3 regions of the Duganella sp. AC917 genome follow, and region 3 is predicted to be linked to each of the others. Evidence: predicted binding sites of a transcription regulator. Region 3 holds the regulator's gene; each other region holds the start of a gene.
What was found. Region 3 encodes sigma-54, which starts transcription at its own class of promoters, with help from an activator protein. Its sites were predicted from a motif close to TGGCANGNAANCTGCTTT; they were not measured.

Region 1 (10,293 bases), 3.8 Mb from region 3:
TACCGGCGTGCCGCTGGCGCCGCGCAGTCTTTACACGGCGGTCGTTTCGCGGGTGTTGTTTCCGCTGCAGGAGCAATTCAAGCGCCACACCACGGTGAGCGTGCGCCGCCGCATGGACGCTACCGAGTATTGGGCGCTCGAGCGCTTGGAGAAACTGCGCCTGGAACGTCTGCGGCGCCTGCTGCTGCGGGCGCAGACGCAGGTGCCGTATTACCGCGCCTTGTTTTCCGAAATAGGCTTCGACGCCCGCCGGGATGTCGGCTCGCTCGAGGCGCTGGCGCGGCTGCCGCTGCTGGACAAGGCTTTGATACGCCGCCACAGCGCCGACCTGCGCGCAGCCGACGCGGGCGACCTGGCGCGCTTCAACACCGGCGGCTCCAGCGGCGAGCCGTTGATCTTCTATATCGGCAAAGAGCGTGTCAGCCATGACGTCGCCGCGAAATGGCGCGCCACCCGCTGGTGGGACGTGGATATCGGCGACCCGGAGATCGTGGTCTGGGGCTCGCCGATCGAATTGGGCGCGCAGGATCGCGCCCGCGCCATGCGCGACCGCGTGATGCGCACCATGCTGTTGCCGGCGTTCGAGATGTCGGAGGCGAACCTGGACGCCTTTGTCGCGCGCATCCGCGCGCGGCGCCCGCGCATGCTGTTCGGCTATCCGTCGGCGCTGTCGCACATCGCCCGCCACGCCGAGCGGCGCGGCCAGCGCATGGACGATTTGGGCATCCGTGTCGCCTTTGTTACTTCCGAGCGGCTCTACGAAGAGCAGCGCGAGCAGATCTCGCGCATCTTCGGCTGCGCGGTGGCCAACGGCTACGGCGGGCGCGACGCCGGCTTCATCGCCCACCAGTGCCCGCACGGCGGGATGCATATCACGGCCGAGGATATCATCGTCGAAATCGTCGATGCCGATGGCCGGCCGCTGCCGGCCGGCGCCACCGGCGAGATCGTCGTCACCCACCTCGCCAGCGGCGATTTTCCGTTTATCCGCTACCGCACCGGCGACGTCGGCGCGCTGTCGACCCGCCCGTGCAGTTGTGGGCGCAGCCTGCCGCTGCTCGAGGAGATACAAGGACGCAGCACCGATTTCCTGGTGGCGGCCGACGGCACCGTCATGCACGGCCTGGCGCTGGTGTACATCCTGCGCGACATCGAAGGCATGAAGGCCTTCAAGATCATCCAGGAGTCGCTGTTGTCAACGCGCGTGCAGGTGGCGCTCGACACCCCGCTCGACGCCGCGTTGACCGCGCACATCACGCGCGGCGTTCGGGCGCGGCTCGGCGCCCAGGTCGAGGTGAGTGTCGAGCGGGTGGACGCCATCGCGCCGGAAGCCTCCGGCAAATTCCGCTACGTGGTCAGCAAGGTCGACGCCGCGCGCAACTATGGAGCCGGGACGCCATGAGGGATTTGCTGGTCACCTTGCTGGTGTTCGGGTCGCTGCCGTTCATTTTCAAGCGGCCGCCGTTCGGCGTTGTCATGTGGGTCTGGATCAGTGTCATGAATCCCCATTCACAAGGCTGGGGTTTCGCCCGCACGTTCCCGTTCGCGGCGGTGATCGCGGCCGCCATCGTTGCCGGCATGGTGCTGCATAAGGATAAATACCGGCTGCCGGCCCATCCGATCACCGTGGTGTTCCTGGCCTTTATGGGCTGGATGAGCGTGACGTCGCTGTTCTCGATCCACGGCGTCGATGTCGTCACCACGCAATGGATCAAGGTGTACAAGATCTTCGGCATGACGGCGGTGGTGATGATGCTGGTGCGCACGCGCCAGGAGATCGAATGGCTGGTGTGGACAGTGGTGGTGTCGCTGGGATTCTACGGCGTCAAGGGCGGTATTTTCACGCTTCGCAACGGCGGCAATTTCCGCGTGTGGGGGCCGGAGGGCACTTTCATCGACGGCAATAACGAGGTGGCGCTGGCCCTGGTGGTTGTCATTCCGCTCATGTATTACCTGATCGGCAACGTGCCGAAACGCTGGGCCAAAGGCGCGCTGGTCGCTTCGATGCTGTTGTGCGCGCTGGCGTCGCTGGGTTCGTATTCGCGCGGCGCCGCGCTGGCGATCGCGGCGATGACCACCGTGCTGTGGCTGAAAAGCCAGAACAAGGTGCCGCTGGGCGTGTTGCTGGCGATGGCCGTGCCGTTCCTGGTGTTGCTGATGCCGTCGCAATGGCACGAGCGCATCGACACCATCAACACCTATGAGGAGGATACCTCGGCCATGGGGCGCATCAACGCCTGGCGCATGGCGTTCAACCTCGCCAGCGACCGTCTGCTGGGCGGCGGCTTCGAGATCTACGACGGCCAGGTGTTTGCCCGCTACGCGCCGATTCCGACGGACGTACATGCGGCCCACAGCATCTATTTCCAGGTGCTGGGCGAGCATGGCTGGGTGGGGCTGGCGCTGTATCTGGCGCTGGGCGTGATGATCTGGCGCACCGGCAGCGCCATCGTGCGCCAGGCCAGGGGCGTACCGGAGCTCGAGTGGACGATCCGGCTGGCCACGATGCTGCAGGTGAGCCTGGTGGGTTTTGCCGTCGGCGGGGCGTTCCTCAGCCTGGCTTATTTCGACGTGCCCTACCTGATCATGACCGCCATGGTGGCGACCCGGATACTGGTGGCGCGCCAGGCCACTCCACAGCGCCGGGCGGCGGCGCAGCCTGCGGAACGGAACGCCGACGTAGACGCCGGCGTGGCGCACACATGAGCGCGAGCGTCGACATCGCCGTGCAGTCGCCGCCGTCCGCGCGCAGCGTCTGGCCGACGAGGCCGTTGTTGCGCCTGCTGTCGCCCGGCGGCCGGCGTGGCCTGAGCATCATGATTTATCACCGGGTGCTGGCCGCGCCCGATCCCTTGTTCCCGGGCGAGATAGACCGCGCGGCGTTCGGTGCACAGCTGGCCTTGCTCAAGTCGTCGTTCAATGTGCTTGCGCTGGAGGACGCCGTGCGCCTGATGCGGGCCGGCCAATTGCCGCCGCGCGCGGCCTGCATCACCTTCGACGATGGCTACGCCGACAACGCGGTGGAAGCGCTGCCCATCCTGCAGCGATTCGGCCTGCCGGCGACGTTCTTCGTCGCCACCGGCTTTCTCGACGGCGGCCGCATGTGGAACGATACGGTGATCGAGCTGGTGCGCAAGGCGCCCGGGGCGCTGTTCGACGCCCGCACGGCGGGACTGGGACAGCTATCGCTGGACGGCATCGCAGCGCGGCGGGGCGCCATCGGCACCCTGATCGGCCACCTTAAGTACCTGCCAATGGAGCAGCGGCTGGCCATGGTCGAGCGCCTGGCCGGCGAGGCGGACTACGCCTTGGCCCGGGATCTGATGATGACCGGCGGGCAGGTGCGCCAACTGCACGCGGCCGGCATGGGCATCGGCGCGCACACCGTCAATCATCCGATCCTGACTGCGGTTCCTGCGCGCTTGGCCGGCGACGAGATCGCGGCCGGCAAGCAGCGGCTGGAGACGCTGGTCGGGGCGCCGGTGCCGCTGTTCGCCTATCCGAACGGCAAGCCAAATGTCGATTATCACGCCGAACATGTCGGCATTGTGCGCGAACTGGGTTTCGAGGGCGCTGTCTCGACCGCCTGGGGTGGCCGCGTCTGCGACCTGTACCAGCTGCCGCGTTTTACGCCCTGGGATCTGGGCGCGCCGCGTTTTCAGTTGCGCTTGGCGATGAATCTGGCGCGGCGGGCGCAAACCGCCGGCTCTTCGCCAGCATAAGAGGGACAGCGTACAGAAAAAAACCCCGTTCCCACCCACACTGATGACTTAGGCCATTTGAACGACTTTTTGGTATAATTTCATTGAGTTACGGCAATTTCCGAGCGCTTTTTGTGCCGTCAACCGCTGGCCAAGGAGAACGATGATGGAACGGGTAGTGGTGGTCGGCGCCTCCGCAGGGGGTATTCCGGCACTGGAGGCGATATGCGCGGAGCTGCCTTCGGATTTTGCCGCGCCCATGCTCATCGTCATGCACGTCGGCCACCAAGGCAATGAACTCCTCGAAGTCCTGGCTAAACGCTGCCGTCTGCCGGTATCGTACGCCATCGACGGTCAATATGCCGATGCCGGCGTCATTCTGGTCGCCGCGCCGGGGCGCAATCTCACCATCGTCAACGACCATGGCAAGGTGCGCGTCAAATTGACCGACAGCGCCAATCCCAATCTGATGGCGCCCGCAATCAATCCCCTGTTTACGACAGCGGCCACCGAATTCGGCGAACGGGTGGTCGGCACGGTGTTGTCGGGTTTCCTGGACGACGGCACCGAAGGACTGCGCGCAATCAAGGCCGCAGGCGGTACGGCGATCGCGCAGGAGCCTGCCGACGCGCTGTGTCCCGACATGCCGGCCAACGCGATCCGTCAGGTGGGGGTCGATTCGATTCTGCATGCCAGCGCCATCGGTCCGGTGTTGGCGGCGCTGGCCGTCACGCCTGCCGGGCTTCCAGCCGTAGCGGCGCATGGCGCGCTGTCGCCCGGCAGGGTGCCGGGGCGACAAGGCCAGGAAATCGAACTCGGCAACCCGGGACTGCTGGCGTCCGGCGCCAAGCAACCGGGCTAGAGCAACCCCAGCCGGGACGCAAGCCAGCGTGCTGCGGCAGGGCGTCGGTCGCTAGCCGCTGACCACCGACACCTCGGCGAGCCCCAGCCGTCGCGAGCGCACCGCCGGTTTCTTCGGATATCCCACACGCAACACCATATACAGCGTCACTCCCGGCGCGAGCTCGGCCCGGGTCGCGCTTTCCAGCGCCATGGCCTCGGCGCGTACATTGTCCGGGACGGTGCCATCCTTCAGCCGGAAAATCTGGTCGGGCACCACATAATAGGGTTGTACCGCCAAGCCGGCCGCGTTGAGCCGGGTCCACGCCCGCATCAGCAGTTGGCCGGCGTCGAGCGCGCCCTGGCGACCATCGGCGCCGGTGACCAGCAGCAGTCCCGGGCCCTTGCGCACCAGGTCGGCCTCGATCGAGGCGAATACCTTGTAAATGCCAATACGGTTGAGCATGGCCATGCGTGGCCAGCTGCGCGTATAGGACAGCATCGACTTGGCGCCGGGCGGCAGGAAAAAGGTGGCGACATCGAGGCCGTCGCCGCGCGCCGCCTCGGCCTCGGTCATCCTGAGGCTGGCGTCGAGCGCAATATGCGCAAGCCGGTTGCGGAAGCGCAAGGACGATCCCTCGCGCACAAGGCCGGCCCAGCGCTGAATCGACGGCGGATCGACCAGCAAGCGGCAGCGCGCCTCGCCCTGCGCCAGCGCGGCCATGTTCGCGACAATTTCATCTGGAAGAGGCTGGTCCGCATACGGCAGGCGGTTGGTGTGGCGCTGGAATAGCGGGTGGGCGCGCCAGTCGGCGGGTGCGGTGCTCGGCACGGCGGCGTCGATGCGACAGCGGAACACGCAATCCTTGTCGTCGTCCGGAGGGAACAGGGCGGCCTGGTACAGCTGGCAGCCGGTGGCCTCGGCCATCCGCGTCACATTCTCGATGACGCCGCCGAAGGCCAGCAAGGTGGCGGGACTGTCGATGCCAAACGTGCCCTCGTTGTCATGCTCCACGAAAAAAAGGCGCAACGTCGCGCCGTCCCAGCGGAAGCGCCAGGGTTGCATGTTGTCCGCAGAGGCCGCCCAGCGGGCCGCCTCCAGCAGGCATTCGATCACTTGGTTGTTGACACTCATCTGAGGGGCTGGGCTCCAAGGGATGCGGCGGACCGGGCCGCCTGGTTAATGCGGCGGCGCGCCAGGCGCCACCGCCGGGTACATCACGCCTGACGACGGCGGTTGACGACGTGCACGCCAAGCAGCGCCAAGCCCAGCAGTGCCAGCGAACCTGGTTCCGGAACCCGGTTGAAGTCGCTGATACCGTTCGAGTTGATGGCGACCAGACCGTTCGGTCCGAACACCGGAGCCTGGGTGGTGTTGTTGAAGGCGTTGAACATCAAATCATAGAACGGCATTGGATCGACGAAGAACAGCGCGCCCTGTGGCGTCAGGTTGAACGTGGTGTTGCCGTTCAGCGCGGCGCCGAGCAGCGAGTTGAACGACGAGATGCCAGTCACCAGCGAGCCCGAGGCGAGCGGGATGTCGCCCACCTTGCCGTCGATCGAGTATTCGCTGCCGAGCGTAGCCTGATGGAAGACGTTGGTGTTGCCCGGATCGGCGTACATCGTAAAGTTCAGTTCCGTCAGCGTGTTGATGCTGTTGGCCTGGTTGATGACGCCGGACGTGGTGACGTCTTTCAGCGAGAACTCCAGATAGATGCCGTAGTTGAAGTTCAGCCCGGTGATGTTCGCACCGAGGTTGGCGCCGTTGTACCCAAAGCCGCTGTAGCTGATGTAGCCAACCGCCTCGTGGGTGTTGCCGATCGTATGCAGCAGTTGCGACGACACGCCGTTCAAGGAATCGGCCTTGATCGGTCCGACCGGGCCGTTGAGCCCCAAGGCCGCCGGATTGATACTGAATTCCGGCGATGCCTGGGCCGACGCCATGCCAAGTGTCAGCGCGATGCCCGCAGCGAGCAGCGACAGGCTTTTGCTAAAGTTTAAGTTTTTCATTGATGCTCCCCTGATTGAATTGCCTCGTTGTTGCACGTAACCGTGAGATCCGGTCTAGTGTCAGATAAGCATGATTCGGGCCAGTACTTTAGTTCACAAATACCTTGTTTGAAATCAATGAGTTGCATGCACAGAGCGTTTGACGGAAATCAAAACTGTAAAGAAAATCGACACTTTTCTCGACCTTAGTTGATGTCGCGCAGACGATTGACGATACCAGCTTCCTCACGCGGCGAGAAAAACAATGGATACAGCGAGCGCTCGCCTGGTGTGGCCTCCTTGCCCTTGCCGCCCCAGAGTTCGGTCTGTTCGCTCATGTAGGCGAAGCTCACCCATAGCAAACAAGCCGGCGCGTCCACGCGGGGATTGCTTTTCGGTTCGCCCAGTTGCTTGAAGCCGAGCATTTGCTGGTAGAAGCGGCGGTGGCGCGGATTCACTTCGATGAACAAATCGGAGCAGCCGTGTACGTCGCGGCCGTACATGATGCCGAGGTTGAACAACGACGCCATCAGCGCTTGCGATTGCACGGTCGGATCGAAGGCCAGCTTGGTCAGTTCGCACACCTTGGAACCGCGTGCGCGGAAGGCGTCGATTTCGTCCTTGAAGATCTGGTCGGCCAGGATGCCCATCGGCGAATCGAGTCCCAGCGTGAGCGTGCCGACCACCTCGCCCTTGTGGGTGGACGTCAGCGTCACGCGGTTGGGGTCGTCCGACAGCGTGTGCGTGCCGTACCCGCGCCACGTGTACATTTTGTTGATCAGGACGCTGGCCTTGTTGCGGCCTTCGGGCGTGTCCACCATACGCAAGCCGAACACTTTTTCGTCGATCAGCAGTTCCACCGCATTGCTGGGCACCTCGTCCGAAATGTCGGCCATACCCTGGGACAGCACGGCGGCGTTGCCGTCGTTTTGGGACGAAGTCATGTGCTCCTCCTGTAGTGGACGCCCGCCATAGTTGGCGGCACAGGCCGCTCTCCGGGGCATTCGTTATAATATTGATCATCATATGCCAATCTAGCGAACTGGACAATATATGCGCCGCGACAAACCGGTTCACACAATCGTGGTCCGCCCCGACTGTGACCATTTCCACCACGTTTGATGCATTTATTTTAACTTTCCACGCGAGTTCAGCGGTATAGTCTCGATGCTATCTTTTTTACATCGAATTCGCGAGGGAAGTGCGTATGTCTATCTTGGCCCGGAAAAACCGTCGAACCGGCGCAGTCGCCGGCGCCTGCGTGCTGCTTGCCGCGTTTGCCGGCTGCGCCCGGCAACCCAGCGCGGACGAGCTGATCGCCGAAGCGCGCCAGATGCAACAAAAGCGCGACCACAACGGCGCCATCATCCAGCTGAAAAACGCGCTGCAGCTAAACGCCGGCAACGCCGAAGCGCGCCTGCTGCTGGCCGGCGCTTACAACGATGCGGGCGACCCGGTGTCGGCCGAAAAAGAGGTGCGCAAGGCGCTCAGCCTGGGACTGGCCGCGCAAAAGGCGATGCCGGTGCTCGCCGAGGCGCTGCTGCGACAAGGAAAATATGCCGACGTGCTGAAGGAGACGGCAACGGCCGACGCGCCCGGCCCCGACCTGCTGATCTACCAGGGGCGGGCCCATCTGGGTCTGGGCCAGCTGCCGGCGGCGCGCCAGCGGTTCGAGGCCGCGTTGCGGGCCCGGCCCAAGGACGCCGGCGCCACGACCGGCCTGGCCCAGGCGGCAGCGCTAGCGCGCGACATGGAGGGGGCGGACCGCTACGCCGCGCAAGCCGTGGCCGACAACCCGCGCGACATGGACGCGTGGAAGGTCAAGGGCAGTCTCGAACGCGTGCAGGGCCGCGTCGAGGATGCGGAACGGTCGTACGACAGCGCCCAGCGGATCGATCCCGCCGATGCCGACGTCCACCTGCAAAAGACCTATCTGTACATCGACGCGAACAAGTTCGACGAGGCCGCGCGCGAACTGGAGCAGTACAAGAAAGTGGCCAAAGGCAGCTTGCTGCTGCCCTACACGCAGGCACTGCTGGCCTACAAGCGGGGCGATGCGGCTGCCGCGCTCGAACCGCTGCAGCAAGTGTTGAAGGTGGCGCCGGACCACATGCCGGCGCTGCTGCTGGCCGGCGCGGTCCAGTTCAAGCTGGGGGCGATCGCCCAGGCCGAGCTGCATCTTGCCAAATACCTCGAGCACGACCCGGACAATCTGGGCGCGCGCAAGCTGCTGGTATCGACCTTGTTGCAGGCCAAGCGCCCGCAAGACGCGATGGTGGCGCTGGCGCCGGCGTTGAAAGATCCCGCGCCGGACGCCTATGTGCTGGCGCTGGCGGCGGAAGCGGCCATGCAGAGCAACGACTTCGCCAAGGCCGGCACCTATTACGAGCGCGCCAACGCGCTGGCGCCGGACAAGGCGGCGTTGCGCACCTCGCTCGGCTTGAGCTTGCTCGGCGCCGGAGACCAGCAACGTGCCATGGCCGAGTTCGAGCGCGCCAGCGCGCTCGACGCCGGCTACCTGCCCGCCGGCCTGGCGCTGGTCCGCACCGCGCTCGGCCTCAAGCGCTACGACGTGGCGCTGGATGCCGCGCGGAAGCTGGCGCAGGCCCATCCCGACAACGCCGACGTCACCTATCTGATCGGCTCGGCCCAGATGGGCAAACGCGACCCGGTCGCGGCCCGTGCCAGTTTTGAGCGGTCGCAACGGCAGCGGCCGGGCTACTATGTGCCGGTGGCCGCCCTGGCGGTGCTCGACACCGAGGAAGGCAAACCGGACGCGGCGCGCGCGCGCCTGGTCGCCTTCCTCGAGCAGGATAAAAAGAATATGGACGCGATGACCGCGCTGTCGGCGCTGGCGGCCACGCGCGGCGATGCGGCCGAGGCCACGTCCTGGCTGGAAAAATCGGTGGCCGCCAATCCCGACGCCGTCTATCCGGCCCTGCGCCTGGCGACCGACCACCTGAACCGGCGCCAGTACGAGCGCGGCCTGACCCTGGCGCGCAAGACCAGCGCCGCCCACCCGGGCAATATCGACGCGCTCGATGTCCTTGGCCAGGCCCAACTGGTCTCCGGCAAACCGGTCGACGCGGTCGAGACGTACAGCCAAAGCATCAAGCTCGCGCCGCAGTCGGCGCGGGCGCGCTACCTGCTGGCTGGTGCGCAGGCGCAGGCCGGCAAGGCCGACGACGCCATGGCGTCGTTGAAAAAAGCACTGCAGATCGAGCCCGACTACGTGGAAGCCAAACTCGCGCTGGCCGGCCTGGCGCAGCGCGCCGACGACATGCCGTTGGCGTTCACGCTGGCGCGCGACATCCAGCGCCTGCGGCCCAAGTCGCCGGCCGGGCTGCTGCTCGAGGCCGATCTGCTGGTCAAACAGAAAAAGCTGGCGCCGGCCATCGCCGCCTTCGAGCGGGCGCTGACGCTGGCGCCGGACGCGGCGATCAAGATCAAGCTGGCCTACACGCTGTCGCTGGCGGGCAAGGGCGCAGAGGTGGAGCAGCGCCTGGCGCGCTGGATCAAGGAAGCGCCGGCGGCGCCGGGAACGGTGCCCCTGCGGATGTATCTGGCGCAGCTGACCATTGCCGGCGGGCGCTATGCGCAGGCGGCCGCGCAACTGGAGGCCGTGCTGGCCGCGCGCGGCAAGCCGGAGGCGCCGAGCTCCGCCGTGCTGGCGGAAGCGTCGAACAACCTGGCGTACGTCTACCAGCAGCTCAACGACACGCGCGCCTTGCCCACCGCCGAGCAGGCGCTGGCGCTGGCGCCG
Region 2 (10,293 bases), 3.7 Mb from region 3:
GGTTATTCGTCGCTGGCGTATCTGAAACGGCTGCCGGTCAATGAACTGAAGATCGACAAATCCTTCGTGCTCAATATGGAGCACGATGAAGGCGACACCAAAATCGTCCGCTCGACCATCGACCTGGGTCACAACATGGGCCTGCGCGTGGTGGCCGAAGGCATCGAGAGCGAGGCCGTCTGGCGCCTGCTGGCCGACCTGGGTTGCGACCAGGGGCAGGGCTATTTCATGAGCCGCCCGATCCCCGGGGACCAGATGATCGCATTCCTGGAAAAGTGGCAGGCTCCGGCCGCGTCGGTGGCGCCCAACCCCGTTTTCATCTGAACGCAACGCCGTTCTATCGCCGTTATTTGCATTTCAGACAAGCGTTTTTACCGTACGTCGCAAGCGCCTCCCTTGCGGCGCCGGCTGTCGCATACACTGCCCGAACCCCACTTCAGGAGCCTGTATGCACCGTCTATTTACGACCGCTTTAATCGCCGTCGCCTGCCACGCGACGGTGTTTGCCGCGGAGTCCACGCCTTCGTTTTCGCCGGCTGCGCACAAGCTGAAAACCGGTCAGCCCAACGAGGTGATGGTGCTTGGGTCTCCCCATCTGTCACAGATGGACAAGTCCATCGAGCTGGCCAGGTTTGGCTTGTTGACCGACCGGCTCACGGAGTGGAAGCCGCAAGCCGTCGCCATCGAATCGCTGTCCGGCATGCAGTGCGCTTATCTACGCAGCTATCCGCAGCGCTATGCGGACTCGGTGAAGACCTATTGCTGGGATCCTGCTCCTGCCACCGCCGCAACCGGCCTGAGTGTGGCGGAAGCGAATGCCCAAGCCGAACGCATGCTGGCGGCGTGGCCGGCGGCGCCATCGCCGGCGCAGCGGCGCAAGCTGGCGGCCTTGTTGCTGGCCGGTGGCGAGCGCGCGTCGGCGCTGGTGCAGTGGTTGCGGTTGCCCGGCGAAGAACGGCGCGCCGGCGACGGCCTGCCGGACAGCCTGGCGACGCTGTTGAATGGCTTGACGCAGCGCCGCGATGAGAGCTACCGGATCGCCGCCGTGGTGGCCGCGCGCAGTGGCCTCGAGCGCGTCTATGCAATGGACGACCACACGGCCGATGGTCCCGACGAAGATGAAAAAGCCGCCGGCGAGGCGATTTCCAAGGCTTGGGATAACCCTTACACGGCTGCGCGCGCACGGCAGTCGAAGGATCTGGAAGGCCGGCTCAATGCGCCCGGCGATGTGCTGGCCATGTACCGCGCCTACAATGACGCCGGCTATCCGGAGCAGGCCTTCCGCAGTGATTTCGGCGCGGCGCTCGAGGAGCCATCGCTGCCGCGCTACGGGCGCGGCTACGTCGCTTACTGGGAAACGCGCAACCTGCGCATGGCCTCCAACATTCGCGACGCGATGAGCGCGCGCCCCGGTGTGCGCATGCTGGTGGTGGTCGGCGCGTCCCATAAAGCTTATCTCGAAGCCTACCTCGATCAAATGCACGACGTGCGCATCGTCCCAACGGACCGCGTGCTGCGCGCCGAATAAAACACGATGAGATCGCTCGGCTAACGTTGCTTATTTGTCACAAAGCACGCTATCATCGGTACGGTGGCCCGTCGTGGAACGGGCGCCATTGAACTCCGGCGGCGCCGTGGCCCGAAGGTCGCGTGCCCGCCGTTCCAAATCAATCACGACCCACGGAACCACGCATGAAGCAATTGAAACGCGCCGCACTGGCGGCCACCGTCCTGCTGGCACAAGGCGCCATGGCGCAAACCTGCGCCAACGTCGGCGCCGGCCTGACCTACCCAACCACCCGCACGGTCGACCAGACCGACGATTACCACGGCGTCAAAGTGGCCGATCCATACCGCTGGCTGGAGGACGCCAACAGCGCCGACACCAAGGACTGGGTCGACGCCCAGAACAAGCTTACGCAAGGCTATCTGTCGCAGATCCCAGGTCGCGAGGCGATCAAGACACGCCTGACCAAGCTGTGGAACTTCGAGCGTTTCAGCGTGCCGTTCAAGGAAGGCGGGCGCTATTTTTACAGCCGTAACGACGGCCTGCAAAACCAGTCGGTGCTTTACACGATGAAGACGCTGGCCGACGTGCCGCGCATGCTGCTCGACCCGAACACGCTGGCCGCCGATGGCACCGTGGCGCTGGCGGGATTGGCGGTGAGCCCCAACGGCAAATACCTCGCCTACAGCACCGCCGCATCGGGCTCCGACTGGAACGAGATCAAGGTGCGCGACATCGACAGCGGCAAGGATGTCGAAGACCATATCAAGTGGGTCAAGTTCTCCAATACCGCGTGGCTGCACGACGGCTCCGGCTTCTTCTACAGCCGCTACGACGAGCCGAAGGAAGCGACCAAACTGGCCGACGTCAACTACTTCCAGAAGCTGTACTTCCACAAACTGGGCACGCCGCAAAGCGCGGACGCACTGGTCTACGACCGTCCGGACCACAAGGACTGGGGCTTCAGCGCCGACGTGACGCAGGATGGCCGCTTCCTGATCATCACCGCTTCGCAGGGCACCGAGAACAAGAACCGCGTGTTCTACAAGGACTTGAGCCGCAAGGATTCCAAGGTCGTCGGCTTGCTCGAGGACTTCGACGCCGTCTACAACTTCGTCGGCAACGACGGACCGGTGTTCTGGTTCCACACGGAGCGCAACGCGCCGCGCGGGCGCATCGTCAGCATCGACACGCGCAAGCCGGCGGTGCTGAACTGGAAGCAGATCGTACCGGAAAGCTCCAACACGCTGGTGTCGGCGTCCGTCGTCAACAATCAACTGCTGGTGGACTACCTGAGCGATGCGCATAGCCTGGTCAAGGTGTTCGATCTGAAAGGCAAACCGCTCCACGATATCGAGCTGCCCGGCCTCGGCACCGCCGGTGGCTTCAGCGGCAAACGTGCCGATACCGAGACCTTCTACTCGTACACCAGCTTCACCACGCCGACCACGATTTATCGCTATGACCTGAAAGCCAATAAGAGCAGCGTGTACCGCCAGCCGAAGGTGGACTTCGATCCGGCGGGCTTCGAGACCCGCCAGGAATTCTTCACCAGCCGTGACGGCACCAAGGTGCCGATGTTCATCGTCGCCAGGAAGGGCCTGAAGCTGGATGGCGCCAATCCGACCTACCTGTATGGGTACGGCGGTTTCAACGTGTCGCTGACGCCGGCGTTTTCGGTGGCCAACCTGGCGTGGCTGGAGATGGGCGGCGTCTATGTCATGGCCAATTTGCGCGGCGGTGGCGAATACGGCGAATCGTGGCACGAAGCGGGCACCAAGCTGCAAAAGCAGAATGTGTTCGACGACTTCATCGGCGCCGCCGAATGGCTGATCGCGCACAAGGTCACCTCGCCGGCCAAGCTGGCCATCGGCGGCGGCAGCAACGGCGGCCTGCTGGTCGGCGCGGCGATGACGCAGCGGCCGGAATTGTTCGCGGCCGCGATCCCGCAGGTGGGCGTGCTCGATATGCTGCGCTTCCATAAATTCACCATCGGCTGGGCGTGGACTTCGGACTACGGCTCGTCCGACAACGCCGAAGAGTTCAAGGCGCTGGTCAAGTACTCGCCGCTGCACAACCTGAAAAAAGGCACCTGCTATCCGGCGACGATGATCACCACGGCCGACCATGACGACCGCGTAGTGCCGGCGCACAGCTTCAAGTTCGCCGCCACCGCGCAGGCCGACCAGGCGGGCGCCGCGCCCATTTTGATCCGTATCGACACCAAGGCCGGCCACGGCGCCGGCAAGCCGACCACCAAGCAGATCGAGGAGGTGGCCGATCGCTGGGGCTTCCTGAGCCGCGCGCTGCACATGGACGGCGCGACGCCGACCGTGCAAACCACCGCGTCGCCGGCTCCGGCGGCGGCGGCACACAAGGCGGCGGGTCCGCAATGAGGGCCGCGCCAGCCGCCGGGCCGCTGCTGCTCGCTCTCCTGATGTTGGGCGCGGCGCCGGTGGCGCCGGTGCTGGCGCAATCGAACAACGCCGCTGCCGCGCAGGCATCCGCCAAATCCTTGGCGGATGCCACGCGCGGCCTGCAGGCGCAACCCGGCTTCATCGACGTCTGGCGTGACAATGCCAAGGGCAGGGTGCTGCTGTCGGTGGTGTCGCTGGAGCAGCCGTTCCTGTTACTGAGTTCCCTGCCATACGCACTGGGCTCGAACGACGTCGGTCTCGATCGCGGCCAGCCCGGCGACATGCGCATGGTCCATTTCGAAAAGCACGGGGCCAAGCTGTTCCTCGTGCAGGACAATACCGCCTACATCGCGGCCTCGGCGGACAAGGACGAACGGGCCGCCGTCAAGGAGTCGTTCGCCAACGCCGTGCTGTGGTCGGGCGACATCCTGGCCAGCGAAAGCGGCGCACACCTGGTCGACTTTTCCAGCTTCCTGCTGGCCGACCGCCATGGCATCGCCACGCGGCTGGCGGCCGCCAAACAAGGCGCCTATCAGGTCGACCCTGCGCGCAGCGCGGTGCTGGCCGAACAGGCCAAGGCATTCCCGGACAATGTGGAACTTGAAGCGCTGCTGACCTTTGCCGGACCGGGACAGGCCGACTACGTGCGACAAGTCGCCGCCGACCCGGCCAGCCTGTCGATGCGCCAGCGTATCAGCATGGTGCGCCTGCCGCGTATCGACGACCAGACGGGATGGCGGCCGCGCACCTATCATCCGTTCTCCGGCGGCTTCGACGTCAACTACTTCGACTTCGCCACGCCGCTCGCCAGCAGCATCGACGTGCACTGGCAGGTGCGGCACCGGCTCGAAAAGACCGATCCATCGGCGGCGGTCAGCACCGTCAAAAAGCCGATCGTGTACTACGTCGACCGGGGCGCGCCGGAACCGGTGCGCAGCGCGCTGCTGCAAGGTGCCTCTTGGTGGGCCAGCGCTTTCGAAAAGGCCGGCTTCAAGGACGCCTACCGTGTCGAGCTGCTGCCGGAAGGCGTCGACGCCATGGACATCCGCTACAACGTGATCCACTGGGTGCACCGCGCCACGCGTGGCTGGTCGTACGGGAGCGCGCTGGCCGATCCACGCACCGGCGAGATCATTCGCGGCGCTGTCACCCTTGGATCGCAGCGCGTGCGGCAGGACATCCTGATCGCCGAAAGCCTGCTTGCGCCGTACGGCAAAAACGCACCGGCGGACAAGCACAAGCTGGCCGAGGAAATGGCATTGGCGCGCCTGCGCCAGTTGTCGGCGCACGAAGTCGGCCACACGCTCGGTTTCGCGCACAACTTCGCCGCCAGCCGCACTGGCAATGGCAACGGCTCGGTGATGGATTATCCGCATCCGATTTTGAAGCTCAACGCGCAGGGGGAGGTCGATCTGGCCGATGCCTATGGCGTTGGTGTCGGTCCGTGGGACGACTACATCGTTAAATACATCTACGGCGATTTGGGCGCTGGCGCGCAGGAGCAGGCGGCACTGGCCAGGCTGCGCGCCGACGCCAGGGCTGCAGGAATGGTGTATTCCAGCGACCAGGACGACCGCACGCCGGGCGCCAGCCACCCGGACGGGCTGCTGTGGGACTTCGGCCCGGACTCGATCAAGACCTGGGACCAGCTGGGCGACGTGCGCCGGCGCGCGCTGCAAACCTTCTCGGCGGACGTTTTGCCGGACGCGCGCCAGATCGGCGAGCTTGAAGCGCGCCTGGTGCCGGTGTATCTGCTGCAGCGCTACCAGGGCGAAGCGGTGGCGCGCCTGATTGGCGGCGGCGATTTCGATTACACCACCAGCGGCGACGTCAAAGCCGGCAATGGCAAGGCCGGTGTCAGGATCACGCCGGCGGCGGTGCAGCGCCAGGCGCTGAACCGGCTGGCGGACAGTCTGCGGGCCGAGTATCTGGCGCTACCCGCCAGCGTGCTCGATGTCCTCACACCGCCGGCGATGGGACATGAGCGCGGCCGCGAATACTTCGCCACCCGCATGGGGTCCGTGTTCGATGCCTTCTCGATCGCCGAGGCGGGCGCCGCGCAATCGGCCGGTTTCCTGCTCGACCCGGAACGCATGAATCGCCTCGCGTGGCAGCATGCGCGCGACGGCCAGCAGCCCGGCGTGCAGGACGTGCTCTCGCTGCTGCTTCAAAAGACGTGGAAGCGCGAGCCGGTGCCCGCATCGGTGGTTGGCGGCGAGGCGGTCCAGTTGGCGGCAAATTGGGTGCTGGTCGACGGCGTGCTCAATCTGCTGGATGGCGGCAAGCTGCATCCGAACGTCGCGGCCGAGGTGAGGCAATCGGCGCGTGAGTTTGCGCAGTGGCTGCAAATAAATCCGGGCATGGGTGTGACGGCGACCAGTCGCAAGGAGGCCGCCGAATTGATCACCGCTTACCTGAAGGACCCGCGCAGTGTCAAATTGCGCTCTCCGCCGCCGGTTCCACCGGGAGCACCTATCTGAGGCGCGACGACATCGAAACCGCGCGCGCACCAAAATGATGCCATTTTGCGGTGCGCACGCTCTTAGTGCGCACATCGACCTCAAAACAAAATACAGTTAAATCATAGACTTAAAATTTGCACCAATCTGGAACAAATATTGCTTATAAGCGTATTGGTTTTCAACGCGTGCATTATTTTGGGGAGTGATTTTGATGGGTTTACATAAAGACGGCGCCGATGCATTGTTCATTTTGCTAGGCGCCATCATGATTTTGGCGATGCACGCCGGCTTCGCGTTCCTCGAGCTGGGCACCGTGCGCAAGAAGAACCAAGTCAATGCGCTGGTCAAGATTCTGGTGGACTTCGCGGTATCGACCATCGCCTACTTCTTCGTCGGCTACAGTATCGCCTATGGCGTCAATTTCTTCTCCTCGGCCGATGTGCTGGCGGCCAAAAACGGCTATGAGCTGGTCAAGTTCTTCTTCCTGCTGACGTTCGCGGCGGCCATCCCGGCCATCATCTCGGGCGGCATCGCCGAGCGGGCGCGCTTCCATCCGCAACTGATCGCCACCGCGCTGCTGGTCGGCTTTGTGTATCCGTTCTTCGAGGGGATAGTCTGGAATCGCCGTTTCGGGATTCAGGAGTGGCTGCTGCAGGCGTTCGGCGCCGAGTTCCACGACTTCGCCGGCTCGGTGGTGGTGCACGCGGTGGGCGGCTGGATCGCGCTGCCGGCGGTGCTCTTACTTGGCGCGCGGCGCGGGCGCTATATGAAAAACGGTGCCATTGCCGCGCACCCGCCATCGTCGATTCCGTTCCTGGCACTGGGCGCGTGGATATTGACGGTGGGCTGGTTCGGCTTCAACGTCATGAGCGCGCAATCGCTCGACAAGATGAATGGCTTGGTGGCGGTCAACTCGTTGATGGCGATGGTCGGCGGCACGCTGGTTGCGCTGCTGCTGGGTAAAAACGATCCGGGCTTCGCTTACAACGGGCCTTTGGCGGGGCTGGTGGCGGTATGCGCGGGATCGGATCTGATGCATCCGATGGGCGCGCTGGTCACCGGTGGCATCGCCGGCGCCATTTTTGTGTGGATGTTCACGCTGGCGCAGAACAAGTGGAAGATCGACGATGTGCTGGGCGTCTGGCCGTTGCATGGCCTGTGCGGCGCCTGGGGCGGAATCGCGGCCGGCATCTTCGGATTGAAAGCGCTCGGCGGCATGGGCGGGGTATCGTTTGCCGCGCAGCTGGCCGGGACGGTGCTGGGCGTGGCGATCGCGTTGGCTGGCGGCTTCGCCATCTACGGGGTGTTGAAGGCGACGATGGGCCTGCGCCTCGACCCCGAAGACGAGTTCCAGGGCGCCGATCTTGCCATTCACCGCATCAGCTCCACGCCGGAGCGGGAATCCAACTGGTAACGGCCTTACACCGCTAGCCCGCCCGGGTCAGCGGTGTATCACCACCAGCAGCGCCTTCGCCTCGGTCTTGCCGACGTTGCGTATCGTGTGCTGCTGGTCGCCCGGGTAGCGCGCCGTGCCGCCCAGCTTCACCTTCTTCTTGGTATTCCCCACTTCCACCTCGACCGATCCATGCAGCAGCGTGACATGCTCCTGCGCCCCCGGATCGTGTCCCTGCGACGCCAGCTCGCCACCGGGCGACAAGGTTAGCTCATACCATTCATACTTACCTGCCAGCTCCATCGGCCCGAGGATGCGCAGCACGTAGCCGGCGTGGTTGCCGGGCAGGGTGGGGGTTTCGTGGGCGTCCAGCACGCGAATGGTTTCGGCTTCCTTCTCCGCCGTCGCCAGCAGTTCGCCGATCTGCACCCCCAGCGCGTTCGATAGCCGCCAGGTGATCGCGATGGTCGGATTGGCCTTCTCGCGTTCGATCTGCGACAGCATCGATTTGGAGACCCCGGCAATGCGCGACAGGTCTTCCAGCGTGAGGCCGCGCGCAAGGCGCAAGCGTTGCAGCGCTGCGCCGACCTCGGGTGGTGCGTTCGTCGAAACAGGTGTTTTCATTGTTTTATTCGGCGGATGGGCTAAATTCTAAGTAAATCTGTCGGAAAAACGCGGTCAGAACCGCATGCTTCCGTCTTGCGCAGTTCACTGGTTCTCTGTAAGATTCGATATATTGAATTTGAGTTCGACATAACGGATTTCTCATAACGCAGTGAAAATCTGCTGAAATCGTACCACATACAAGGACCATCATGAGCGACCAAGCAAAAAGCACCTTCTTCAGCGGCCTGCAGCAAAACCTGGATCAATTGCGCGATCAGGGCCTGTACAAGCCGGAACGCGTGCTCGCTTCGCGCCAGGGGTCCGAAGTGGTCGCGCAGGATGGCAGTACGCTGATCAATATGTGCGCCAACAACTACCTCGGCCTATCCGGCGAGGAGTGGGTGGCCAAGGCGTCGATCGACGCCACCGAAAAATACGGCTACGGCCTGTCGTCGGTGCGTTTCATCTGCGGCACCCAGACGGTGCACAAGCAGCTGGAGCAGGCCATCTCCAAATTCCTCGGCACCGAGGACACGATCCTGTACGCGGCCGCCTTCGACGCCAACGGCGGCGTGTTCGAGCCGCTGTTCGACGAGAACGACGCCATTATCTCCGATGCGCTGAACCACGCCTCCATCATCGACGGCATCCGCCTGTGCAAGGCCGCGCGCTTCCGCTACGCCCACAACGACATGGCCGACCTGGAAGCGCAGCTGCAAGCCGCCGCCGGCAAACGCCATAAAGTCATCGTCACCGACGGCGTGTTCTCGATGGACGGCACCATCGCCCAGCTGGACAAGATCTGCGACCTGGCCGACAAATACGGCGCGCTGGTGATGATCGACGAATGCCACGCCTCCGGCTTCATGGGCGCGACCGGTCGCGGCACCCACGAGCACCACAACGTCATGGGCCGTGTAGACATCATCACCGGCACGCTGGGCAAGGCCCTCGGCGGCGCCATGGGCGGCTTTACCTCGGCGCGCAAGGAAGTGATCGATATGCTGCGCCAGAAGTCCCGTCCCTACCTGTTCTCCAACACGCTGGCGCCATCGATCGCCGGCGCTTCGCTGGCGGTGCTGGAGCGTCTGTCGACATCGACCGAACTGCGCGACCGCCTGCACGAAAACACCGCCTACTTCCGCAAAGAGATCGAGCGGATCGGCTTCACCATCAAGCCGGGTACGCACCCGGTGGTTCCTGTCATGTTGTTCGATGCGCCCGTCGCGCAGAAATTCGCGGCACGAATGTATGAGCTGGGCGTTCTGCTCAGCGGCTTCTTCTACCCGGTGGTCCCGATGGGCCAGGCGCGCGTGCGTGTCCAACTGTCTGCCGCGCATACCCGCGAACAGCTCGACACCGTGCTCAAAGCATTCGAACAGGCGGGCACCGAGCTTGGCCTGCTTAAAAAATAAAACAGTCAGGAATCAAAATGGAACAACAACGCATCCTCGTCATCGGCGCCAACGGCCAAATCGGCAGTGAACTGGTGGAGGCGCTGGCCGCCAAACACGGCGCGCAAAACGTCATCGCCAGCGACATCAGCCCGACCAATCTGTATCACGCGGCGCGCTACACGCCGCTCAATGTGCTGGACAAGGACGCGCTGTCCGCATTGGTGACGGAGCAGGGGATCACGCAGGTCTATCAATTGGCGGCGATGCTGTCGGCCACCGGCGAAGCGGCGCCGCTCAAGGCCTGGACACTGAACATGGATGGGTTGCTGAATATTCTGGAAGTGGCGCGCGAGCGCGGCATCATCGGCAAGCCACTGAAGGTGTTTTGGCCGTCGTCGATCGCCGCCTTCGGCCCGAACACGCCCGCCGTGAATACGCCGCAAACCACGGTGATGGACCCGACCACGATCTACGGCATCAGCAAACTGGCTGGCGAGCGTTTGTGCGAGTA
Region 3 (10,293 bases):
CGCACCGCCCAAGGTATTGCCGACGGTGGCCACGGCAATCGCGCTCCAGAACAGTTCCGGATTGGCTTTGATGACGGCAAACACCGCCGGCTCCGAGCCCAGCGGCACCAGGGTGGCCGACACAAAGCTGATGAGAAAGACCGATGTCAGGCCCACTTCTGGCGCCGCGAGCACGTTGAGCAGCCAGGCGATTGCAGATTCGATCATCGGTTTCTTTAACGAGAAGAAAGTGTCCATTATAATGATCCGCACACCGCACGATTGAACCGCCCGGTCCTTGCCTACAGGCATCGGACCCGCGCCCTGCCCGACCCGGTCACCCGCCGGATAGTTAGCATCGACCCGCCGCGGAGCCTTCCGGGGTCAAGTCTGTCATTCGGACACGAGCTGTGCCGTAGCCGCTGTTACAGCACAGCTCGTGTCCGAATGACAGACTTGACCCCGGCGAAGGTTCCAGCCCTCTGGAATCACTGTTTGAAGACTATGACTATCGACTATCTGAAGAAAATCCTGACCGCGCGCGTTTATGACGTCGCTGATGAAACTCCGCTGGAACTCGCGCCGACCTTGTCGCAGCGTTACGAGAACCGAATTTATTTCAAGCGCGAGGACATGCAGAGCGTGTTCAGCTTCAAGATTCGCGGCGCCTATAACAAGATGGCCCACCTGAGCGACGCGCAGCGCAAGCGCGGCGTCATTTGCGCCTCGGCCGGCAACCATGCCCAGGGCGTGGCGCTGTCGGCGGCCAAGCTGGGCTGCCGCGCGCTGATTGTCATGCCAACCACCACCCCGCAGGTCAAGATCGACGCCGTCAAGGCGCGCGGCGGCGCCGACGTCGAAGTGGTGCTGTTCGGCGAGTCCTATACCGACGCCTACAACCACGCGCTGACCCTGGAACAGGAGCAGAAGCTGACCTTCGTCCATCCGTTCGACGATCCGGACGTGATCGCCGGCCAGGGCACCATCGGCATGGAAATCCTGCGCCAGCACTCCGGCCCGATCCACGCGATCTTCGTGGCCATCGGCGGCGGCGGCCTGATCTCTGGCGTGGCGTCGTACGTCAAGGCGATCCGCCCGGACATCAAGATCATTGGCGTGCAGACCATCGATTCGGATGCGATGGCGCGCAGCATCAAGGCCGGCGAGCGCGTCACCCTGGCCGATGTCGGCCTGTTCTCGGACGGCACCGCCGTGCGCCTGGTCGGCGAGGAAACTTTCCGTATCGCCCGCGAACTGGTCGACGACATCATCATCGTCGACACCGACGCCATCAGCGCGGCCATCAAGGACGTGTTCACCGACACCCGCAGCATCCTGGAACCGGCCGGCGCGCTGGCCATCGCAGGCGCCAAGGCCTACATCGAGCGCGCGGCAATGACCAAGGACCCAATCAAGAACGAGACGCTGATCACCATTGCCTGCGGCGCCAATATGAATTTCGACCGCCTGCGCTTTGTTGCCGAGCGCGCCGAACTGGGCGAGGCGCGCGAGGCGGTGTTTGCCGTCACCCTGCCCGAGCAGCGCGGCAGCTTCAAGCGCTTCTGCTCGCTGGTGGGGCCGCGCAATGTCACCGAGTTCAACTACCGTATCAGCGACAAGGACGAGGCGCACGTGTTCGTCGGCGTGCAGATCGCCGACCGTGGCGAGTCGGGCGCGCTGGCGCGCAAGTTCGAGGAGCATGATTTCAAGACCTTGGACCTGACCCACGACGAATTGGCCAAGGCCCACATCCGCCACCTGGTCGGCGGCAAGAGCGGACTGGCCAAGGACGAGCTGCTGTACCGCTTCGAGTTCCCGGAACGCCCGGGCGCGCTGATGCGCTTCCTCGACAGCATGGCGCCGAACTGGAACATTTCGCTGTGCCATTACCGCAGCCAGGGCGGCGACGTCGGCCGCATCCTGATCGGCCTGCAGGTGCCGTCCGAGGAGATGGGCGCGTTCGCGCAGTTCCTTACCACGCTCGGCTACCGCTACTGGGACGAGAGCGCCAATCCGGTGTACAAGCTGTTCCTGGGCTAGCAAGGCCTGGCGGGCTTGGAACGCGCGGGGTGAAATTAGGCTACCATTTCACCTTTACCGTTTCAAAGCCCGCCATGACCAACTCCGTCGACCTGTCCCCGCTGGGAAAAACCTCCGCCTACCGCACCGATTACGCGCCGGAGCTGCTGTTCCCGATCCCGCGCCAGGGCAAGCGCGACGAGCTGGGCCTGGCCGGCACGCTGCCGTTCTTCGGCGTCGATATCTGGAACGCCTACGAAATCTCGTGGCTGAACCAGCGCGGCAAGCCGCAGGTGGCGATCGCCCGCGTGACCTTTCCGGCCGATTCGCCCAACATCATCGAGTCGAAATCGTTCAAGCTCTACCTCAATTCGTTCAACCAGACCCGCCTGGAAAACGTGGTGGCGCTCAAGTCGCTGCTGCAACAGGACCTGACCGAGGCCGCCGGCGCCAACGTCCACATCACTATCACCCAGCCGGAGGAATTCGGCATGATCTCGATGGGCGAACTCGACGGGCTGCTGCTGGACCGCCTCGATATCGAGGTCGACAACTACAGCCCGTCGCCAGCAATACTGAAGGCCGCGCACGACGAGGAGCCGGTCGAGGAAAAACTGGTGTCGCACCTGCTCAAGTCGAACTGCCTGGTCACCGGCCAGCCCGACTGGGCCAGCGTGCAGATCCACTACGCCGGCCCGCAAATCGACCAGGAAAGTTTATTGAAATATCTGATCGGTTTCCGGGAGCACAACGAATTCCACGAGCAATGCGTCGAACGCATCTTCGTCGACATCCTGCGCGAATGCGCGCCGCAGCAACTGGCGGTGTACGCGCGCTACACCCGTCGCGGCGGTCTCGACATCAATCCGTGGCGCAGCAATTTCAGCACGGCACAGAAACCGCCCAACCTGCGCGGCGCACGTCAATAGCCAAAATCAGGCGTATGATGTGCTCAATGATGTGAACAATGATGCGTCTTTTGTAAGAAATGAGCGCATCGGCGTAAAAACGCGAAAAATCGGAAAACCCCGGCGGTTTGCAGCGAAAAACCGGCGTTTTCGTAGTTTATAACGCATAAATAGCAAATGCTTTCTGTGGTGCATATTTAATAACACCCGTGGCAGCCCAGCGCGCCGGCTGCCTGACGTCAAAGCAACGCCGGCGCGAGCGAATTCATGTTGCACGGCGCACAAACAAGCCTATAATTCGGCGGCACGCCTTGTGCGTCGTAACATTCTTATCGTCTTATGAATAACCTGAGCAAAATACTCTCCCTCGACAATGTGCTGCTTGATCTGGAAGTCTCCAGCAAGAAGCGGGCATTCGAGCAAGCCGGCCTGATCTTCGAAAACAATTGCGGCATCGCCCGCTCCACCGTCTCGGACAACCTGTTCGCGCGCGAGCGCCTCGGTTCCACCGGGCTCGGTCATGGCGTAGCCGTGCCGCACGGCCGCATCAAGGGCATGAAGAGCCTCAAATCGCCGCTGGCCGCGTTCGTCCGCCTGGCCGAGCCGATTCCGTTCGAGTCGCCCGACGGCAAGCCGGTCAACCTGCTGTTCTTCCTGTTGATTCCGGACCACGTCACCCAGCAGCACCTCGAAATCCTGTCGGAAATCGCCGAGATGTTCTCGGACGACGCCTTCCGCACCGCGCTGAGCACCGACCCGGACCCGAAATCGGTGCACTCGCGCATCATCAACTGGATGCCGAGCCTGCAGGCGGCAGGCTGACAAGCCGGCTCCGAAGTGGCTTGCAAGCATGAGGTGCTGGACAATAGGTTAAACTAGGGACGTAGCTCCACCTTAGTCCAACCTTGAGATAAAGACGACCCATGCTGCAAACGCCGCTGACGATACAAAGGCTTTACGACGACAATCGCGAGAGTTTGCAGCTCGGCTGGTTTGCCGGCTTTCCCGGCGGCGAGCGCCTGATCTCCGGCGACGTCGCCTCCGCCGCCGATCAGGTCGGCCACTTGAACACCATCCACCCGGGCCGCATCCAGGTTTTCGGGCACCAGGAAATCAATTACTACCAGCGCCTGAAGGCACTTACGCGCGCCCACGTCATCGGCGAGCTGATCGCTGGTGGCCCGCCGGCGCTGATCATCGCGCAGGGCCTGGAAACGCCGCCCGACATCCTCGCCATCTGCGACGAAAAAAACATCCCGCTGTTCTCCACTCCGTTACCTGCCGCACAGGTGATCGACTTCCTGCGCGTGTATCTTTCCAAGAAGCTGGCGCAACGCATCATCATGCACGGCGTCTTCATGGACGTGCTGGGCGTGGGCGTGCTGATCACCGGCGACTCCGGCCTCGGCAAGAGCGAGCTCGGCCTGGAACTGATTTCGCGCTCGCACGGGCTGGTGGCCGACGACGCGGTCGAGTTTTCGCGCATCGCGCCGAACATGATCGAGGGCCGCTGCCCGGCCTTGCTGCAGAATCTGCTGGAAGTGCGCGGGCTGGGCTTGCTGGACATCAAGGCGATCTTCGGCGAGACGGCGGTGCGCCGCAAGATGCGCCTGAAACTGATCGTGCATCTGGTGCGCCGTGGCGCGGCCGAGGAGGAAGTGGAGCGCTTGCCGTTCCAGTTCCCGACCGAGGACGTGCTGGGCCTGCCGATCCGCAAGGTCGTCATTCCCGTCGCGGCCGGCCGCAACATCGCGGTGCTGCTGGAGGCCGCGGTACGCAACACGATACTGCAATTGCGCGGCATCGACACATTACAGGAGTTCATGGAGCGCCAACGGCAAGCCATGAGCGGAGATTAAATTCATGCGCATCGTCCTCATCACCGGCATCTCCGGCTCCGGCAAATCGGTGGCCCTGAATGTGCTGGAAGACACCGGTCACTACTGCGTCGACAACCTGCCGCCGGCGTTGCTGTCGAACCTGGTCTCGACCCTGGCCGAGGAAGGCTTGCAGGCGCTGGCGGTGGCGGTCGACGCCCGCAGCGCCGAATCGCTGGCCTCGCTGCCGGCCGACGTCAAGCGCCTGCGCGAAGAGGGACACGACGTCAAGGTCATGTTCCTGACGGCAAACACGCACTCGCTGGTGGCGCGCTTCTCGGAGACGCGCCGCAGCCATCCGCTGTCGCACGAGCTGCGCCCGGGCCAGAATCCGGCCGCGCGCCGCACCTTGATCGAATGCATCATGGAAGAGCGCGAGCGGCTGTCGGCCATCGAGCAGTTGGGCCATGTGGTGGACACGTCCGAACTGAGCGCCAACAAGCTGCGTGCCTGGGTCAAGGATCTGGTCGCCAGCGAGGGTGCGCCGCTGACCTTGTTCTTCGAATCGTTCGCCTTCAAGCTGGGCGTACCGATGGACGCCGACTTTGTGTTCGATGTGCGGGCGCTGCCGAATCCTTATTATGATTTGACGTTGCGTCCGCTGACCGGGCGCGACACGCCGGTGATCGATTTCCTCGATGCCCAGCCGAGCGCCATCGAGATGCTGGGCGACATCCGCGCGTTTGTGGAAAAGTGGCTGCCGTTCTTCAAGACCGACAACCGGAGTTATCTGACGGTGGCGCTGGGTTGTACCGGCGGCCAGCACCGGTCGGTGTACATGGCGGAGAAACTGGCCGCGTATTTCCATCCGAACGAACGCGTGGTATTGCGCCATCGCGAGCAGTAGCGTCCGGCGAGGACGGTTAAAGGTGTCGCAGCGGGTGGGCATAGTCCGGCCACACCGGTTCGAATAGCCGCTGCACCATTTCCCCCGTCACAGCCTCCAACGACGGCGGATTCCATTTCGGCGCGTTGTCCTTGTCGATGACCAGCGCGCGCACGCCTTCGATGACCTCGCCATGCTCAAACACGCGCCGCACCAGCGCGCGTTCCATGCGCAGGCAGCCGGCCATCTCCAGCGCCGCGCCGCGTGCGATCAACTCGTGCGTCACGCACATCATCAGCGGCGACCGGCTCGCCATCGTGCGCACAGTTTCAAGCGCGAACGGGCTCGCGTCCGACTCCAGCGACGCAACGATCGCCGGCACCGACCCCGCGCCGAAGTGACGGTCGATGGCCGCGCGCTCAGCCTCCAGCTTGCTTGCCCCGGCATCGCCCCTGAACGGCTCGGCGAAGGCCGCGATCGCCTCGACCAGCTCCGCGCCCGGGGTAGCCTCCAGAATCGCGTACAGCACCTCCAGTTCGTCGGACGGCACATAGTGATCGGCCAGTCCCGCATACAGCGCATCGGCGGCGCCGATCGTCACGCCGGTCACGCCCAGATAGCGCCCCAGCCCGCCCGGCGCCCGCGACAGGAAATAGCTGCCGCCCACATCCGGGAACAGGCCGATATTCACCTCGGGCATCGCCATCTTCGTGCGCTCGGTGACGATCCGCACCCGGCTGTCCGGCCCGCTCTGCGCGATGCCCATGCCGCCGCCCATGACCACGCCGTCCATCAGCGCGATGTAGGGTTTGGGATAGCTGTGCACCAGATGATTGAGCGCATACTCCTCGGTGAAGAAATCTTCGATCAGCGCGCTGCCCGCTTGCGGCGTGGCGCGGCCGGCCTCGTAAAAGAAGCGGATGTCGCCGCCGGCGCAGAAGGCCTTTTCGCTGCTGCTGCGGATGACCACGGCTTCGACATCCGAGTCGTCACGCCAAGTCAGCAGCGCCGCCGTGATGGCGCGCAGCATTACCAAAGACAGGGAGTTCAACGCCTTGGGCCGGTCCAGCGTGATAAAGCCGGTGCCGTTGATGATGCTGGTGTGGACCAATTCGCTCATGATGCCGCCGTCGCGTGATAAAAAAGCCATTCTACCGCCGAAACGGGATAAATTATTTTCACCAGATCGCAGCCGGACACAAATCGCGGACACAAAAAAGGGCGCCCTTGCGCCCTTTGTTGGATGGTGCCGGAGGCCGTTGTTATAGGGCGGCGGCAGCGGGTTCGTAGCTATCCGGGAGATGCTTGATCGCATCGTGGCCGTGCTGCTGAACTTTGGATTTGTACTTCATGACCTGACGGTCAAGCTTGTCGACCAGGGTGTCGATGGCGGCGTACAGGTCTTGCGACAGGCTTTCCACGTAGACGGTCTTACCCGACATGCGCAGGTTGATTTCAGCCTTTTGCCGTTTTGATTTCTCTTTAAGGTTATCTACAGTCAGGATGACAGCAATATCAATAACTTGATCGAAGTGACGAGTGACACGTTCCAGTTTGTTCTGCACGTATTCGCGGATGGCCGCGGTCACTTCGAGATGATGTCCACTGATGGTCAGATTCATACACGCTCCTAAAGATAAATGTCGCTTACGGTCAGTGCCGCGCCCATTGCGGCCGGGCGCACAGTGACCAAGTCACTACAAAGACTTGCGGAGACTAACGGGAGGGATTTTCAACGCTTCGCGATATTTGGCAACAGTCCGTCGCGCAATCACCATGCCTTGTTCCCCCAGCATGTCCGCAATCTTACTGTCGGATAAAGGATTTTTAGGGTCTTCAGCTCCTGTCAATTGAACAATGAGTGCCCGTATCGCCGTCGAACTTGCTTCACCGCCCGCTTCGGTGGCGACGTGGCTACCAAAGAAATATTTCAACTCAAACATGCCGTGCGGCGTCAGCATGTACTTTTGAGTCGTTACCCGAGAAATAGTGCTCTCGTGTAAACCCAGTGTATCAGCAATTTCGCGAAGCACAAGGGGGCGCATGGCGACGGCGCCGTGCGAGAAAAAGTTCTTTTGTCTTTCTACTATCGCCTGGGCTACCCGCAGGATGGTGTCAAAGCGCTGGCGCATGTTCTTGATCAGCCACTTGGCCTCCTGCAGCTGGGCCCCCATTGCGCCCTCGCCCTTGCCCTGTTTGAGCAGGTTGGCGTACATGGCGTTGACCCGCAGGCGCGGCATGACGTCGTTATTCAGGCTCACCTGCCAGCCGCTGCGCGACTTCTTGACGATCACGTCCGGCACCACGTAATCGGACACGTCCGAGGCGAACGCCGAACCGGGATGCGGATTGCACAGGCGGATGACGGCTTGCGCCTCGCGCAGATCCTCGTCGTCGCACACGAGCGCCTTCTTCAGCTTGTTGAAATCGCGCTGGGCGAACCACGTCAGATGGTTTTCGACGATGGTCAGCGCCATGCGCCGCGTCACCAGCGCGATGCCGGGCAGGCGCTTGATCTGCAGCGCCAGGCACTCGGAGGCGTTGCGCGCGCCCACGCCCATCGGGTCGAAGCTTTGCAGCATCGACAAGGCCGTGCGCAGTTCGTCGATGTCGACTTCCAGTTCCTCCGGCAGGCGCGCGTGGATTTCTTCGAGCGGCTCCTCCAGGTAGCCGTTCTCGTCGAGCGCGTCGATGATCAGCTCGACCAGCGCGCGGTCGCGCATCTCCAGCACGGTCACGCGCATCTGCTCCATCAGGTGCTCGCGCAGGGTGCAGTGGTTGGCCTCCAGTTGCGGGCGCGCGTCCTCGTCGTCGGGCGCCTTGCTGCGGCCGGCGTCGCTCCAGTCGACATCGGCTTCGCTGCTGGTACTTTCGGTATCGGCGGCCGGGCCGTCGTAGTTGTCGGCGTCGGCCGGGGCCGGCGCGTCCTGCTGGTTCGGCGGGCCTTCGGGCGGCGCCTCGCCGGATGGCGCCTGCTGGCTGATGGCGCCGTCGGACAGCAGCCGCAGCGAGCGGTCGAGCGGATCGTCCAGACGTTCGAGCAAGGGATTATCGGTGAGCAGCTGCTCCAGTTCCTGGTGCAGCTCCAGCGTGGACAGCTGCAGCAGACGGATCGACTGTTGCAGCTGAGGTGTCAGCGCGAGGTGCTGCGACGTGCGCAGTTGCAATGACTGTTTCATGGGGCGCTATTACATTCTGAAATGTTCACCCAGGTACACGCGGCGGACCGACTCGTCGGCGATGATGTCGTCCGGCCGGCCTGAAGCCAGAACCGAGCCCTGGTTGATGATATACGCGCGGTCGCAAATGCCCAGCGTCTCGCGCACATTGTGATCGGTAATGAGGACGCCGATATTGCGCTCCTTGAGGAAGCGCACGATGCGCTGGATCTCAATCACGGCAATCGGGTCGACCCCGGCGAAAGGTTCGTCCAGCAGCACGAAACGCGGGTTGGTGGCCAGCGCGCGGGCGATCTCCACACGGCGGCGCTCGCCGCCGGACAGCGACAGCGCCTGGTTTTCGCGCAGCTTTTCGATTTGCAGATCGGCCAGCAGGGTATTGAGCCGTTCATCAATGGCAGCCTTGGATAAAGGCTTGCCGTCCACTTTCTGGATCTCGAGGACGGCGCGGATATTCTCTTCCACGGTCAGCTTGCGGAACACCGACGCTTCCTGTGGCAGGTACGACAAGCCGAGCGAAGCGCGGCGGTGGATCGGCAGCGAGGAGATGTCGACGCCGCTGATGTCGATGGTGCCGGCGTCCGACGGCACCAGGCCGACGATCATGTAAAAGGACGTGGTCTTGCCGGCGCCGTTGGGGCCGAGCAGGCCGACCACTTCGCCGCACTCGACTTGCAGCGACACGTCATGCACGACCTGGCGCTTGCCGTAGGTCTTTTGCAGGCCGCGTACGATCAGGGTGCTACCGCATGTTGGCTCCATGCTTATTTCCCCGCCGCTGGATTGGTTGCCGGGGCCGCCTTGACGGACGGCTGGATCACCATCGTGCTGCGGCCGGCGCCGGGTTTGCTCTCGCCGCTGGCGGTGTTTTTCACAGCGAAGAATTCGCGGCGGCTGTCGTACGAAATGAACTCGCCGTCGACCTGGCTGGCGGTCTTGCTGCCTTCGAGCTTCTTGATCTCGGCCTTCGAGAACAGTTTGACCAGTTCGGTCTTGCCATCGTATTCGATGCGATCGGCGCGGCCTTCGACCCACTGGTCGCCGGCGCCATCGAGCTTTTGGCGGAACGTCGCCTGCACGCCGGCGCCGCCGGTCAGCACCACGAACTGATAGCCTTCCGGGTCTTCGGTGACGACCGCCTTGGGCGACTTCATCAGCAAGGTGCCGCGCGTCAGCACGACGTTGCCGGTGAAGGTCTTGATCTGCTTGACGTCGTCGGCGTCGAGGTTGTCGAAGGTCACCTGGGTCGGCTTGTTGGAGTCGGCTTTTTCGGCATGGGCCGGGCCGATGGCGGCCAGCAGCAGCGCCGCCGCCGACAGCATCGCCTTCAAATTCAGTTTCTTCATCGTCGTGTCCTTCATATCTCTGTCTAGCTTGTATTAATTAACGAGGCGCCTTGGGCGGTATCGTGATCGTTCCGCGTCCGCCCAGTTGCAGCTGGCGCGTCGCGTTATTGGTTTTCATGCCGGTGCCGCTGGAGGTCGTGCTGCCCAGTTTCATCTCCA

Region 1: pepA (flocculation-associated PEP-CTERM protein PepA) is a predicted target of sigma-54. The motif match lies at 6,617-6,634, and genes of this name have one in related genera.
Region 2: ACZ0BA_RS09340 (ammonium transporter) is a predicted target of sigma-54. The motif match lies at 6,532-6,549, and genes of this name have one in related genera.

What each region holds. Positions count from the first base shown of each region.
Region 1 covers NZ_OZ409848.1:2,012,952-2,023,244, reverse strand. The annotation lists gene ACZ0BA_RS08810 (phenylacetate--CoA ligase family protein) at 1-1,402, shown strand, start outside; gene ACZ0BA_RS08805 (putative O-glycosylation ligase, exosortase A system-associated) at 1,399-2,706, shown strand; gene ACZ0BA_RS08800 (polysaccharide deacetylase family protein) at 2,703-3,722, shown strand; gene ACZ0BA_RS08795 (chemotaxis protein CheB) at 3,865-4,563, shown strand; gene ACZ0BA_RS08790 (nitroreductase family protein) at 4,615-5,676, opposite strand; gene pepA (flocculation-associated PEP-CTERM protein PepA) at 5,760-6,551, opposite strand; gene ACZ0BA_RS08780 (GNAT family N-acetyltransferase) at 6,737-7,474, opposite strand; gene prsT (XrtA/PEP-CTERM system TPR-repeat protein PrsT) at 7,738-10,293, shown strand, end outside.
Region 2 covers NZ_OZ409848.1:2,146,491-2,156,783, reverse strand. The annotation lists gene ACZ0BA_RS09360 (putative bifunctional diguanylate cyclase/phosphodiesterase) at 1-324, shown strand, start outside; gene ACZ0BA_RS09355 (DUF5694 domain-containing protein) at 449-1,528, shown strand; gene ACZ0BA_RS09350 (prolyl oligopeptidase family serine peptidase) at 1,693-3,903, shown strand; gene ACZ0BA_RS09345 (zinc-dependent metalloprotease) at 3,900-6,404, shown strand; gene ACZ0BA_RS09340 (ammonium transporter) at 6,598-7,800, shown strand; gene ACZ0BA_RS09335 (helix-turn-helix domain-containing protein) at 7,828-8,403, opposite strand; gene kbl (glycine C-acetyltransferase) at 8,595-9,800, shown strand; gene ACZ0BA_RS09325 (NAD-dependent epimerase/dehydratase family protein) at 9,818-10,293, shown strand, end outside.
Region 3 covers NZ_OZ409848.1:5,809,433-5,819,725, reverse strand. The annotation lists gene ACZ0BA_RS25480 (YqaA family protein) at 1-207, opposite strand, end outside; gene ilvA (threonine ammonia-lyase, biosynthetic) at 484-2,019, shown strand; gene queF (NADPH-dependent 7-cyano-7-deazaguanine reductase QueF) at 2,094-2,927, shown strand; gene ACZ0BA_RS25465 (PTS sugar transporter subunit IIA) at 3,246-3,728, shown strand; gene hprK (HPr(Ser) kinase/phosphatase) at 3,830-4,765, shown strand; gene rapZ (RNase adapter RapZ) at 4,770-5,630, shown strand; gene ACZ0BA_RS25450 (enoyl-CoA hydratase/isomerase family protein) at 5,647-6,729, opposite strand; gene hpf (ribosome hibernation-promoting factor, HPF/YfiA family) at 6,872-7,231, opposite strand; gene ACZ0BA_RS25440 (RNA polymerase factor sigma-54) at 7,307-8,788, opposite strand; gene lptB (LPS export ABC transporter ATP-binding protein) at 8,798-9,550, opposite strand; gene lptA (lipopolysaccharide transport periplasmic protein LptA) at 9,553-10,134, opposite strand; gene lptC (LPS export ABC transporter periplasmic protein LptC) at 10,172-10,293, opposite strand, start outside.